DNA from 3 places in the Novosphingobium sp. 550D genome. Region 1 is predicted to be linked to each of the others. Evidence: predicted binding sites of a transcription regulator. Region 1 holds the regulator's gene; each other region holds the start of a gene.
What was found. The regulator LexA, encoded in region 1, represses DNA repair genes until DNA is damaged. The targets are predictions, from matches to a motif close to GTTCCNCNCTTGTTCT.
Positions count from the first base shown of each region.

Region 2: AC2S2E_RS12350 (deoxyguanosinetriphosphate triphosphohydrolase) is a predicted target of LexA. The motif match lies at 3,167-3,182, and genes of this name have one in related genera.
Region 3: recA (recombinase RecA) is a predicted target of LexA. The motif match lies at 1,235-1,250, and genes of this name have one in related genera.

Region 1 is NZ_CM171613.1:2,163,084-2,168,001, reverse strand. It holds gene trpC (indole-3-glycerol phosphate synthase TrpC) at 1-154, shown strand, start outside; gene AC2S2E_RS10160 (NUDIX hydrolase) at 151-711, opposite strand; gene moaC (cyclic pyranopterin monophosphate synthase MoaC) at 804-1,277, shown strand; gene AC2S2E_RS10150 (molybdopterin molybdotransferase MoeA) at 1,274-2,479, shown strand; gene lexA (transcriptional repressor LexA) at 2,546-3,229, shown strand; gene AC2S2E_RS10140 (ComEC/Rec2 family competence protein) at 3,276-4,918, opposite strand, start outside.
Region 2 is NZ_CM171613.1:2,601,928-2,606,845, forward strand. It holds gene AC2S2E_RS12330 (NAD(P) transhydrogenase subunit alpha) at 1-778, shown strand, start outside; gene AC2S2E_RS12335 (proton-translocating transhydrogenase family protein) at 791-1,087, shown strand; gene AC2S2E_RS12340 (NAD(P)(+) transhydrogenase (Re/Si-specific) subunit beta) at 1,087-2,637, shown strand; gene AC2S2E_RS12345 (hypothetical protein) at 2,650-2,955, shown strand; gene AC2S2E_RS12350 (deoxyguanosinetriphosphate triphosphohydrolase) at 3,211-4,371, shown strand; glycine riboswitch at 4,475-4,575, shown strand; glycine riboswitch at 4,576-4,692, shown strand; gene gcvT (glycine cleavage system aminomethyltransferase GcvT) at 4,727-4,918, shown strand, end outside.
Region 3 is NZ_CM171613.1:2,962,621-2,967,538, reverse strand. It holds gene AC2S2E_RS14095 (response regulator) at 1-1,212, shown strand, start outside; gene recA (recombinase RecA) at 1,320-2,393, shown strand; gene alaS (alanine--tRNA ligase) at 2,584-4,918, shown strand, end outside.

The DNA.
Region 1 (4,918 bases):
GGAGGGGACCTTGCTGGTGGCGGAAAGCGGGATCAACACCCATGCCGATCTGCTGCGCCTTGCCCCTTGCGGGGCGCGCACCTTCCTTGTGGGGGAAAGCCTGATGCGGCAGGAGGACGTGACGGCGGCGACGAAGGCCTTGCTCGGGCTTTAACTCCAAAGCTCTGGATAACGCAGCATCAGCGCCTGTGCCAGGATCAGCGTTTTGGCATCTTCCAGCGTGCCGTCCATCACCATGTCACGCAACGCGTCGAGGCCAATCTCAACGACGTTGATATGCTCATCCTCGTCTTCTGCTCCGCCGCCATCGCCCACGCGATCGGCGGCGGTATATTGCGCCAGATACAGCATGACCCGTTCCGTCGACAGCGGCGGGATGGGCCAGATATTGGAAACCGGTTCCAGCGTGGATAGGCGAACGCCACCCTCCTCCATCGCTTCTTTGTGAATGCGCGCTTCGGGCACGGCCCCATCCAGCCCGCCCGCAATCGCTTCGAGCAGAGGCGCCACCCCGGCATCCAGCACCGCCGCGCGCGGCTGCGTCACCAACATCACCACGCGGCGTTCCCGGTCATAAGGCAAAACCGCGACAGCCTGTCCATTATCGATCAGATGCCTTTCGGAAATCATGCCGTCAGGCATCCGCAATTCCAGCCGAAAAAACCGATACCATCCATCATAGATCAAATGCCGGGCAATAATTTCCGCCATATTTGTTCGGTCCCTCAAAAACTTGGCATGACTCTATCGCAGTTCGCGCATTTCTTCGTTGCCTGATGCCTCCGCTTTGGCAAGAGAGAAGCATGAGCGAATTGACCCATCTCGATGCCCAAGGCCATGCCCGCATGGTCGATGTCGGCGCCAAGGCTGAAACCGCGCGGATTGCGATTGCCTCTGGCCGTATCCGCATGAACGCGGCGGCGCTGGTCGCGATCCGCGATGGCAATGTGCCCAAAGGCGACGTTCTGGCCGCAGCCCGCATCGCCGGGATCATGGCGGCCAAGAAAACCGCCGATCTCATCCCGCTTTGCCATCCCTTGCCCCTGCACAGCGTGACCGTCGATTTCACCGTCGAGGAAGGCGCGATCCGCGCCACCGCCATGGCCAGCCTGACCGGCAAGACGGGGGTTGAAATGGAGGCTTTGACCGCCACTTCGCTCGCCCTTCTGACGATTTACGACATGGCCAAGGCCATCGACAAAGGCATGGTCATCGAAGAAGTGCGCCTGATCGAAAAACGGGGCGGCAAATCCGGCGACTGGAAAGCAGAGCTATGACGCGCGCGCCCTTGCCCCTTGAAGAGGCGCAGGCGCGAGTTCTGGCTCTAGCCACTCCGACAGCCGGCGAAGCCGTGCCAATTGAGGCCTCGCTAGGGCGTTACCTGTCCCAGCCGCTGCTGGCCCGCCGGACACAACCGGCGGCTGATCTTTCGGCCATGGATGGCTATGCTCTGGCCCCCGGCGATCTGGGCGGGCCGTGGACCGTCGTGGGTGAAAGCGCGGCAGGGCACCCCTTTGGCGGCACCGTTCAGCCCGGACAGGCCATTCGTATCTCCACGGGCGCAATGGTGCCCGATGGCGCCGGAATCGTCCTGTGTCAGGAGGACGCAGCAAGGGACGGCGACCGCCTAACCCTGACCGGAACGCCGCCCCAACCCGAAGGACGGCATATCCGGCGCAAGGGGCTGGACTTTAGCCATGGCGACGAGGTCTTGCCGGCAGGCACAAGGATCGGGCCGGCGCAAATGGCCTTGGCCATCGCGGCGGGGCATGGCGAAATTTCGGTCCACCGCCGCCCGCGTCTGGCCATTTTGGACAGCGGGGATGAATTGGTGGCGCCCGGCCTCGATTGCCCGCCCCACCGCCTGCCCGCCAGCAACGGCGCAATGTTGGCGGCGATGGCATCAGGCGTGGCCGGAGACATCCTGCGCCTTGGACCAGTGACCGATGATCTGTCTGCGCTGGACGCCGCCTTGGCGCGTGCAGGCGATGTTGATGTGATTGTCACCAGCGGCGGCGCATCGGTGGGCGATCACGACCTGATCCAGCCCGCCTTGCTGAATTGGGGCGCGCAGGTCGATTTCTGGAAGGTCGCGATCCGGCCCGGCAAACCCCTGCTGGTGGCGACGCGCGGGCATCAGATCGTGATCGGCCTGCCAGGCAATCCGGTGTCCAGCTTTGTGACCGCGCATTTGTTCCTGCTGCCGCTGCTGCGCGCGATGCAGGGGGCAGCCAATCCTTTGCCCAGGACCGCGATGGCGCAATTGAGCGAACCGCTGGGTCCGGGGGCCGACAGGCGCGAATTCATCCGTGGATGGTGGGACGGCCAAAATGTCCTGCCACGTCCTATGCGCGATTCCTCTGCGCTGGCGGCGATGGCGGCCAGCAATTGCCTGATCGAACATATGGCGAATGCACCATCGGCGGCGGCCGGCGATAGGGTGAAGATCCATTTGATCGAAAATGGCGGAAGCGCTTGACGTAAGGGCAATGGTTGCGTAATTGTTCCGCAATTGTTCACGCAACACCCCCGTTGGGAGGTCACAATGCTCACCCGGAAACAGCATGAATTGCTGCGCTTCATCCAAGCCAGCCTTGAGGAAACGGGCGTTTCGCCCAGCTTTGAGGAAATGAAAGAAGCGCTCGATCTGAAGTCGAAATCGGGGGTGCATCGCCTGATCTCCGCTCTGGAGGAACGCGGTTTTATCCGCCGCCTGCCCAACCGCGCCCGCGCTTTGGAAGTGTTGCGCCAGCCCGAAGACGTCACCCCGCCGGTCGCGGCCAAGGCTGCGGCACCCAAGAAGGTGGTCGAGGCACCCAAGCCTGTCGTGCCCGCCGCGGCCAATGACGTGGTGGAAATCCCGCTGCATGGGCGCATCGCGGCCGGCGTTCCGATCGAGGCAATGGAAGGTCAGACCATGCTGCCGGTCCCGGCGGCCTTGCTGGGTTCGGGCGAACATTACGCGCTTGAGGTTTCGGGCGATTCCATGGTCGAAGCGGGCATTTTGGACGGCGATCTGGCACTGATCCGCAAGACCGACATTGCGCGCGAAGGCGAGATTGTCGTCGCCCTTGTACGCGGCGAGGAAGCGACGCTGAAATATCTACGGCGCGAACGCGGTCTGGTCCGCCTGGACCCGGCCAATGCGGCCTATGACCCGCAATATTATCAGCCCGGCGAAGTACAGGTTCAAGGCAAGCTGGCCGGCTTGCTCCGCCGGTATCATTAAGCACCCTGCTTGATCGGGAGGGGGTTGTAACGCCCTCTCCTAATCATCACCTATCGTCATATCCTGCTTTAGACGTCATATCCTGCTTTAGACTAGGCGCGCGCCACCACGGATGTTGCCCCTGCCCCTGCGCCACAGTGACAATTTTCCCTCGGTTCAGATAGATCGCCATCCCGCCGGTCCGATAGAGCAGCGCCTCATCCGCGCGCAGGAAACGGGGGCGGCACGAAGGCTGTAACGCCACCCGTGAGACGACAATATCGACCGCCGCACAAGCCTTGGCCATCGCCGCTTCGTCAACAAAGCCTTCCCCCCGCGCCGCAAGGATGGCCCAATCCCGCTCTCCTTGCCTGATCGTGACACGACAGAAGCTTTGATTGCAGGTCGAGCCACGCCACTGTTCAATCGGCAATACAGCGCCAGACAGCCCGGCCGCTTCCTGCATGGCATCCGAAGTGTAATTTGAACGCCCTTGACCCATTACCAGCAATTGCCCGGTTTGCGGATCGATCAATCCCAATTGACGTCCGTCACCCGTGATCATGACATCGGGCGGCGCTGATAATGCCAGCCACAGGCAACCAAGGACCGCAGGCACCAGTCCCAGCAGTCGAATAGTCCCGCGCCAAAGCGCCAGCCATAACAGGCCCAGCACGATGAAAGCATAGGTGCCCCCCGCCATAACCGACAATTGCGTCACGGCATCGGGCCGCGCGCCCACCCATCGCGCAAGCCCAATCAGGCCATCCAGCGACAAGCCGCAAAGGCCCCAGAACGGCCCGCCCATGCCAATCATATCGAAAACCAAACCCGCGGCAATCAAAGGCATAGTGACAAAGGTCGTCAGCGGGATGGCAACCAGATTGGCGAGCGAGCCATAGATCCCGGCGCGGTGAAAGTGATAGAAACTGACCGGCATCAGCGCCAATTCTATGACCATGCCCGTCATCAGCAACATGGCAATGTGCCGACCCAAACGGATCACCCAGGCTTCTTCCCGCCGGGCAAGAAAGGCCCGAACCGGGGTCGCTTCATGCAGGGCCACAATGGCCAGAACCGAACCAAAGCTCATCTGAAAGCTGGGTCCGATAACGGCTTCCGGCCAAAGCAGCATCACAAAAGCCGCCGCCACGGCCAAAAGACGGATCGAAAAGGGTTGTCGCCCGGCCGCAATCGCCGCCAGAGCCAGCAAGGCACCAAGACAGGACCGCACCGTCGGCACCTCGGCCCCCGTCAACAACGTATATCCGACCGCGGCCAATCCCCCTGCACCACTGGCCACGATCGGCAAGCGAATCCGCAGAACAAGCCATGGGCAGAGGGCCAGCAGACGCAGCGCAAGAAAATAGGCCCCCGCGACAACGGCGCTGACATGAAGGCCGGAAACGGAGAGCAGATGGGTCAGCCCCGCATCACGCATGGCCGCCTCGTCCTGTGGTGTGATACCTCCGCGCTCACCACTGGCAAAGGCTGCGGCCATGCCCCCCGCCGATCCGGGTAAAACGGCGCGGATATGCGCGGCCAGCGCATGACGCATCCGCGACAGGCCCTGCGCGCGCGGGGCCGATTCGACCGTCACCGGACCCAGAGCGCTGCCCGTTGCCGCCAACCCGCTGAACCACGCCGCGCGTGCAAAATCATAGCCTCCCGGTAAACGCGGTGGCGCAGGTGGAACAAGCCTCGCCCGCA
Region 2 (4,918 bases), 440 kb from region 1:
GGCGATGGAATTCATGCCGCGCATCACCCGTGCGCAGTCGATGGACATCCTTTCGTCGCAATCCAACCTTGCCGGTTACAAGGCGGTGATTGATGCAGCGGCTACCTATGGTCGCGCCTTTCCGATGATGATGACGGCGGCGGGCACGATTTCGGCGGCCAAGGCCTTTATCATGGGCGTGGGCGTGGCGGGCTTGCAGGCTATCGCCACCGCGCGCCGTCTGGGCGCGCAGGTGTCGGCCACCGACGTGCGCAGCGCGACCAAGGAGCAGATCCAGAGCCTTGGTGCCAAGCCGATCTTTGTTGAAAAGGTCGCCGGCATCGAGGGCGAGGGCGCGGGTGGTTACGCCACCGAAATGAGCGCGGAATATCAGGCGGCGCAGGCCGAACTGGTGTCCAGCCATATTGCCAAGCAGGACATTGTCATCACCACGGCGCTGATCCCCGGACGGGCCGCGCCGCGTTTGATCACCGATGCCCAGATTGCCACGATGAAACCCGGCAGCGTCATTTTCGACCTTGCCGTGGCGCAGGGCGGCAATGTCGAGGGCAGCTTGCCCGATCAGATTGTCGAGCGCCATGGCGTCAAGATCATGGGCTATTCCAATACGCCCGCGCATCTGGCCGCCGATGCTTCGGCGCTGTTTGCGCGCAATCTCTACAACTTCCTCTCGGCCTTTTGGGACAAGGAGGCGGGGCGACCCGTTCTGGACGAGGAAATCGGCAATGCGATCCGGCTGACGCACGGCGGCCAGGTCGTCAATCCACGACTGCTCTGAGGGGAGGGCATTATGGACTTTATCTCGATCCTGTCGATTTTCGTGCTGGCGTGTTTCGTCGGCTATTATGTGGTGTGGTCGGTCACGCCTGCGCTGCACACGCCCTTGATGGCGGTGACCAATGCCATTTCCTCGGTGATCGTGGTGGGGGCGCTGATCGCGGCGGCGGCCAGCGGGATTGGCGCTGCGGGCGGCGTGTCGAAATGGCTGGGGCTGGGCGCGGTGGTGCTGGCCTCGGTCAACATCTTTGGCGGTTTTGCGGTGACGGCGCGCATGCTGGCCATGTATAAGAAGAAGGAGAAGAAGTGATGGAACATGTCACAACTCCTTCATGGGCGATGTTTGCCTATCTTGTTTCCGGCGTGTTGTTCATTCTGGCGCTGCGCGGCCTGTCGTCTCCGGCCACCAGCCGTTCGGGCAATCGCTATGGCATGATTGGTATGCTGATTGCGGTCGCCACGACGTTGGTGACGCATTTTCCTTTAGCACAGTATTATGAACATACGCCGCCTGATGGTTTACCGTTTTACGGTCCTGACTTTGGATCGTTTGCGCTGATTGTCGCTGCAATTGCTTTGGGCGGCGGGATCGGTTTTGTCATCGCTCGGCGGATTGCCATGACGGCGATGCCGCAATTGGTGGCGGCGTTTCACTCGCTGGTTGGGATGGCGGCGGTGATGGTGGGCTGGGCGGCCTATCTCAATCCTGAGGCTTTCGGGATTTCAGAAAAACACGTTGCTTTTATTTTGCACAGTATAACTGAACAAGAGGCTGCTGCTGGAGTGGTTCGGGGTGAACATACTGTTACGACAGTATATATCGCCGCCCAATCCTGCATCGAAATGGGCCTTGGCATCGCGATTGGTGCGATCACGTTCAGCGGCTCGATCATCGCCTTCCTCAAGCTGGCGGGCAAGATGTCGGGTTCGCCGATCATGCTGCCGGGGCGCCATGTCATCAACCTTGGCACGATCATCGCGATCCTTGGCCTTGTCGGCTATTTCACGATGGATCAGTCGCTCTGGGTGATCGGCCTGATCACGCTGCTGGCCTTCATCATCGGCTTCTTGCTGATCATTCCGATTGGCGGGGCGGATATGCCGGTGGTGGTCTCGATGCTCAATTCCTATTCGGGCTGGGCCGCCGCCGCGATGGGCTTCACGCTGCATAACAGCGCGATGATCATCACCGGCGCGCTGGTGGGGTCTTCGGGCGCGATCCTGAGCTACATCATGTGCAAGGCGATGAACCGCAGTTTCATCAGCGTGATCGCGGGCGGATTTGGCGCAGCGCCGGAAGCGGCCAGCGGCGCGGCCAAGGAACAGCGCCCGTGGAAGCGCGGCAGCGCCGAGGACGCGGCCTTCCTGATGAAGGAGGCCGAGAGCGTCATCATCATCCCCGGCTATGGCATGGCGGTGTCTCAAGCTCAGCACGCGCTGCGCGAAATGGCCGATGTGCTGAAAAAAGAAGGCGTCAGCGTCAAGTATGCCATTCACCCGGTTGCCGGGCGAATGCCGGGCCATATGAACGTCTTGCTGGCCGAAGCAAATGTGCCCTATGATGAAGTCTTCGAACTGGAGGACATCAATTCCGAGTTCGGCCAGTGCGACGTTGCTTTCATCATCGGCGCCAATGACGTGGTCAACCCCGCCGCCAAGACCGACAAGTCCAGCCCGATCTATGGCATGCCCGTCTTCGACGTGGACAAAGCCAAGACCGTCATGTTCGTCAAACGCTCGATGGGCGGCGTGGGTTATTCAGGTGTTGATAATGATGTCTTCTACATGGACCAGACCATGATGCTGCTGGCCGACGCCAAGAAGATGGTGGAAGACATCGTCAAGGCGCTGGCCCACTAAAGGGTCCATTGAATGCGTAAAGTTCTGACAGTCCTTGCCCTTACCCTTGCCCTGTCGGGCTGTGTTCAGGGGATCGCCAGAGGCCGGGTGAAATCGGCCCTTGTCGGGGCGGGGCTGTCCGAACCGGTGTCGGCCTGCATGGCCGAGCATATGGTGGACAAGCTGACCATCACCCAATTGCGCCAGTTGGAGGCGTTGCAGGGGCCAAAGCGGTCGCTGTTTGATTACGTGATGGCGGTGCGCCGAATTCAGGACCCGGAAGTCATTCGCGTGACGGCGGCGGCGGCTGGGTTGTGCATGAGCGGGTGGGAAAGATAAGGTTTGCCTCCGGCGGGCAAAGGGCGGTGGCCCTTTGCAATCCCATTAATGGGTGGCGTGAAATTGCCCGGTTGTGTGATGATTTTTAAAGCCTGCGGCGCTGGTTATGGGCGCCGCAGGCTTTATCATTTCAACGCCGCGTCCGACACCTGAGGCAGAACCCGTGGCGCAACAAAGACAGTAATAGGAGCGCGAGGGACAAGTCCCTCGCATTTTCCCCTTTTTCTTCAACTGAAATCCGCCTACCCCAACCCGATGCCTCTATCCCCCCTGGCCTGTGACCCATCGCAAACCCTTGGCCGTGAATTCGCGCTGGAAGGCTCGATCGCCCGCGGTCCGCGCAGCCCGTATCAGCGCGACCGCGACCGGATCATCCACTCGATTGCGTTCCGACGTTTGCGCCATAAAACGCAGGTTTTCGTTGCCCCCGACGGAGATCACTACCGCGTCCGCCTGACCCACAGCCTTGAGGTGGCCCAGATCGGCCGCGTCATTGCCCGCGTGCTGGGGCTGGACGAGGATTTGACCGAGGCGCTCTGCCTTGCCCATGACATCGGCCACCCGCCCTTTGGCCACAGCGGCGAGGACGCGTTGGACGAAGCGCTCAAAGAGCAGGGTGGATGGGACCACAATGCCAATACGCTCCGGACGCTGATGCGTCTGGAAAGCCCTTATTGCGAGCATGAGGGGCTGAACCTGACTTGGGAGACGCTGGAGGGGCTGGCCAAGCATAACGGGCCGGTGCGCAATCCCAACTGGGCGTTGGCCGAACTGGATGCGGCCTATCCGCTGCATCTGGGCGAATGGTCATGTCTTGAGGCGCAGGTGGCCGCGATTGCCGACGACATCGCCTATGACAATCATGACATTGACGATGGGCTGCGCGCCGGATTCCTGCATCTCGACGATCTGTTGACCCAACCCTTCGTGGCCGAACAATGGTGCGCGGTGGAGGCAAAGCACCCCAACGCCCCTCATGACCGCAAATTGCGCGAACTGGTGCGCAGCCAGATTGGCATCATGGTCAATGACGTCATCGCGCAAACGCAGGCCCGCACGGCGGGCATGGCCAGCATCGCCGATGTGCGCGCCGCCACGCGTGCCAGCGTCGCCTTCTCGCCCGCGATGGGTGAGGCCGAGCGTACGCTGAAGCGCTTTATGTACGCCAAGCTCTATTATCACCCCGAACAACTGGCCACGGCGGAAAAGGCGCATCAGGTCGTATCGGGCCTGTTTGCTGCCTATCGCGAAAATCCGGGGCACATGGGGGCGGATTGGGCCGCGCGCCTGCCTGCGGCTGAACCTCAACGCAGCCGCCACATCGCCGATTTCATCGCCGGCATGACGGATCGCTTCGCCATCGCACAATATCGGACCATTTTCGGCACCGCGCCGGAGGGTTTGAGCAACGTCTGAGCCACATCGTGCCGGATTTGGTGACCAGATTGCGTATTGGGGTAGAATTTCTGACACTCTGTTTGACTTTTGCGCCGCAAAAAGAGAAGGCGGACATCAGTCGCTGAACGATGCGGGAGAGTTCGGATGATTCGAAAGAATTATCCGGCGCCGAAGGAGCAACCGCCCCGGAATCTCTCAGGCAATAAGGACCGTGTCGGTCAATAGCGACGCTCTGGAAAGTGCAATCGGACCAATCGGTTCGAGGGCCGCCGAAGGGGTAAATCTGCGCATTTCCATGTGCGGGCTAAGCTCTCAGGTTTCCGTGACAGAGGGGGCACCGAGATTGGTGCAACGCTGTGCGGAAGGCTGATTAGTGAGCGACACATACGATTCTGACTCGGTCGAAGAGATCGAAACCCCCGAAACCCTCACGCTTCCCCTTGATGCATGGCACCGCGCACGCGGTGGCCGCATGGTCGAATTCGCCGGTTACTGGATGCCCGTGCAATACGAAGGCATCATGGGCGAACACCTGTGGACCCGCGAAAACGCCGGCCTGTTCGAC
Region 3 (4,918 bases), 800 kb from region 1:
CGGCAGGTGGCGCAGGCCACCAAGATGCAGGCAGTGGGCCAGTTGGCGGGCGGTGTGGCGCATGATTTCAACAATGTGCTGACCGCGATTATCGGCACATGCGACCTGATGCTGCTGCGCCATACGCCGGGTGACAGCGACTATGACGACATTCAACAGATCCGCGCCAATTCAAACCGAGCGGCCAGCCTGACCCGTCAATTGCTGGCGTTTAGTCGTCAGCAGACCCTGCGCCCACAGGTCCTGCAATTGCCCGATATCGTGTCGGATATTACGCAAATGCTGCGTCGCCTGATCGGCGAAAAGATCCAGTTGCAGGTCAGCCATGACCGCGATCTGGGCGCGGTGCGGGCCGACCCGACGCAGTTGGAGCAGGTCATCGTCAATCTGGTGGTTAACGCGCGCGATGCCATGCAGGAGGCCTCTCGCAAGGCGGGCGGCGACGGCAGCGGGGCGTTGATCCTGGCCACGCGGCGGGTTCCGGCGGCCGATGTTCGCGCTATGGGCAGCGATATTCTGCCGATTGCCGATTACACGGCGTTGGTTGTGCGTGATACGGGGGGCGGCATTCCGGCCGATATTCTGGGCAAGATCTGGGAGCCGTTCTTTACCTCGAAGGAGCAGGGGCGCGGGACGGGATTGGGCCTCTCGACGGTCTATGGCATTGTAAAACAATCGGGCGGCTTCATTTTTGCCGACAATGTTGCGGCGCAGGATGGGGTTCCGGCGGGCGCACGGTTTACGGTCTATTTGCCGGTACATCATGGCGCGGTGGAAACCGTGGCGCGCCCGCGTGAGGAAGTGACCCATTGGGCGGGCGGCGGCGATATCCTTTTGGTTGAGGATGAGGACGCCGTGCGCGTCGTGGCGGAAAGGGCGTTGAGCAGGGCCGGTTATCAGGTGACAACCGCCAGTGACGGTGAAGAGGGCGTTGAAGCGGTGATGGCAAGGCGCGAATCAGGGGCGGCGATGTTCGACCTGATCGTTTCGGACGTGGTGATGCCGGCGATGGATGGCCCCGCCATGGCGCGGGCGATTCGCGCGGTTGAACCCGGTTTGCCAGTCCTGTTCATGTCCGGCTATGCCGAGGAGCAGTTGCGCCGCGAGATCGATATCGAGAATATGCACTTCATAGCTAAGCCTTTTTCCGTAAATCAGATTGCTGGAAAAGTGGCAGGAGTGTTGGCCAAACGGGCCGCGAAGAAGGGTTGAGCGGGTCGGTTGGAATAATTTTGTTCCACCCTTGTTCCGTTGGAACAAATCCGATACACAATGCCGTGTTGACCTTTGGCAACAGCGCCTTAGCAAGGAGACGGGATGTGGCAGCTCAACTCAAGCTGATTCAAGAAGGCAAGGACAAGGACAGCATGGACCGTCAAAAGGCGCTGGAAGCCGCTCTGGCACAAATTGATCGGGCGTTTGGCAAGGGATCTGCCATGCGTCTGGGGGCCAAGGAAACCATGCAGGTGGAGGCCGTTTCCACCGGATCGCTGGGCCTTGATATTGCTCTGGGCATCGGTGGTTTGCCGCGTGGGCGTATTATCGAAATCTATGGTCCCGAAAGCTCGGGTAAGACGACTCTGGCGCTGCACGCGATTGCAGAGGCACAAAAGGGCGGCGGGACGGCGGCTTTTGTCGATGCCGAACACGCGCTCGATCCGGTTTATGCCAAGAAACTGGGCGTCGATATCGACAATCTGATCGTGTCGCAGCCCGATACGGGCGAACAGGCGCTGGAAATCGTCGATACGCTGGTGCGTTCGAACGCGATTGACGTGCTGGTGGTCGACTCGGTTGCCGCCCTTGTGCCGCGGGCCGAAATCGAAGGTGAAATGGGCGACAGCCATGTGGGCCTTCAGGCGCGTCTGATGAGCCAGGCGCTGCGCAAGCTGACCGGTTCGATCAGCCGTTCGCGTTGTATGGTCATCTTCATCAACCAAGTTCGCATGAAGATCGGCGTGATGTACGGCAATCCGGAAACCACGACGGGCGGCAATGCGCTCAAGTTCTATGCGTCGGTGCGTCTCGACATTCGCCGCACGGGTCAGATCAAGGATCGCGACGATATCGTCGGCAACGCCACCCGCGTGAAGGTGGTGAAGAACAAGGTGGCGCCGCCCTTTAAACAGGTCGAGTTCGACATCATGTATGGCGAAGGCATTTCCAAGATCGGTGAAATCCTCGATCTGGGTGTGAAGGCCGGGATCGTTGAAAAGGCCGGTGCATGGTTCAGCTATGATTCGATCCGCATCGGTCAGGGACGCGAGAATTCGAAGAACTATCTGCGCGAACACCCCGAAGTGCGTGACCGGATCGAAAATGCCATTCGTGCGCAGACCGAAGGGTTGGCCGGTGAAATGATGGCCGGTCCCGAGGCCGAAGATGACGCGTGATTCCTTTGGTTGATGGTTGAAAACGCGGGGGTGTGGGCGGAATTAACGCTCACGCCCCTGTTTTTTTAGAATGCAAGTAGGGCTGAACAGCGGAAACTGGGCAAAAGATTGCTCTGTTCGGCAAAAACGATGGCTCTGAATGCGCCTTCCTGCTTGTCCACCGCCCTTTGGTAGCTTATCGGCAGGCCCCATGATCTCGACGAACGAAATCCGCCGCTCCTTCCTCGAATATTTTGGCTCGAACGGCCATGATGTGGTGCCGTCCGCGCCGCTCGTGCCGTATAACGATCCGACATTGATGTTCACGAACGCAGGCATGGTCCCGTTCAAGAACGTCTTTACGGGTCTTGAAACGCGCGCGATCCCGCGGGCAACCAGCAGCCAGAAATGTGTTCGTGCGGGCGGCAAGCACAATGACCTCGACAATGTCGGTTATACGGCGCGTCACCACACGTTCTTTGAAATGCTGGGAAATTTTTCCTTTGGCGACTATTTCAAGGAACAGGCGATCACGCATGCATGGTCCTTGCTGACCAAGGAGTGGGGCCTGCCTAAGGACAAGCTGCTGGTCACGGTCTATCACACTGATGATGAGGCCTTTGGCTTGTGGCAAAAGATCGCCGGTCTTTCGGATGATCGCATCATTCGCATTCCGACCAGTGACAATTTCTGGTCGATGGGCGACACCGGGCCTTGCGGTCCGTGCAGCGAGATTTTCTTTGACCATGGCGATCACATTTGGGGCGGTCCTCCGGGGTCGCCGGAGGAAGATGGTGACCGCTTCATCGAGATCTGGAACCTCGTGTTCATGCAGTTCGAGCAGCAGGCTGACGGCACGCGCTTAAGCCTGCCCAAGCCCAGCATTGATACCGGCATGGGGTTGGAACGTATCGCGGCGGTCATGCAGGGCGAGCACGACAATTACGACATCGATACATTCAAGGCTCTCATCTCGGCCAGCGAATCGCTGACGGGTGTGAAGGCAGAGGGCGATACGCGCGCCAGCCATCGTGTGATTGCCGACCACTTGCGTTCGACCAGCTTCCTGTTGGCTGACGGCGTTCTGCCCAGCAATGAAGGTCGCGGTTATGTTCTGCGCCGCATCATGCGTCGGGCGATGCGTCATGCGCATCTGCTGGGCGCCAAGGATCCCTTGATGCACCGTCTGGTGCCCGCACTGGTGACCGAAATGGGCGCGGCCTATCCGGAACTGGGCCGTGCGCAGGCTTTGATTCAGGAAGTGCTGGAGCGTGAGGAAACCAAGTTCCGCCAGACGCTCGACAAGGGGCTGAAGCTGCTTGATGAAGCCACCGATGGTTTGGGCGAGGGCGGTACTTTGGCCGGTGAAACGGCCTTCAAGCTTTATGACACCTACGGCTTCCCTTATGATTTGACCGAGGATGCGCTGCGTTCGCGCGGGATCAGTGTCGATAAGGATGGTTTTGACGCCGCAATGGCGCAGCAGAAAGCCGCTGCTCGCGCGGCATGGAAGGGTAGCGGCGAGGCTGCGGCCGGGGAAGTTTGGTTCGATATTACCGAACGCGTCGGCGCGACCGAATTTACCGGTTACACCAGCACCACCGGCGAAGCGCAGATCGTGTCCATCGTCAAGGATGGCAAGGAAGTCGAAAGTGCCAGCGCGGGCGATGCCGTGACGATCATCACGAACCAGACGCCGTTTTATGGCGAATCGGGTGGTCAGATGGGCGATGCCGGTACGATTACCGGCGCTGACGGTCTGTCCATCACCATTAACGACACCGCAAAGCCGCTTGGCCGACTGCACGCCCATGGCGGCAAGGTTGAAAGCGGCACGGTCAAGGTGGGCGATGCGGTGGCCTTGTCGATCGATGTGGCGCGTCGCGATGCGATCCGTGCGAACCACTCTGCAACGCACCTTTTGCACGCGGCCTTGCGCAACCGCTTGGGCGGGCATGTGACGCAGAAGGGTTCGCTTGTTGCGCCCGAACGGTTGCGTTTTGACTTTTCGCAGCCCACTGCTCTGACGGCCGAGGATATTGCGGCGATCGAAGCGGAAGTGAACGCGGAAATTCGCGGCAACGAAGTTGTCAGCACCCGTTTGATGAGCCCTGAGGATGCGATTGCCGCAGGGGCCATGGCGCTGTTTGGAGAGAAGTATGGCGAAGAGGTTCGCGTGCTTTCGATGGGCAGCAAGGCCGAGGGCAAGAATTTCTCGGTCGAACTTTGCGGCGGCACCCATGTTCGCGCTTTGGGCGATATTGGCGTTCTGCGTATCGTCAGTGAAAGTGCGGTATCTTCCGGTGTGCGCCGCATCGAAGCCTTGACGGGTGAGGGCGCGCGCCAGTGGCTTGTGAACCGCGAGGAGCAACTCAAGGCTGCGGCTTCGGCGCTGCGCACGACGCCTGATGAAGTGGAGGCCCGCGTTGTGGCCTTGCTTGATGAACGCAAAAAGCTGGAGCGCGAATTGGCCGAGGCCAAGAAGGCGCTTGCTTTGGGCGGCGGCGGCGCTGCGGCGCAGGCGGCGGACGAAACCATCAATGGTG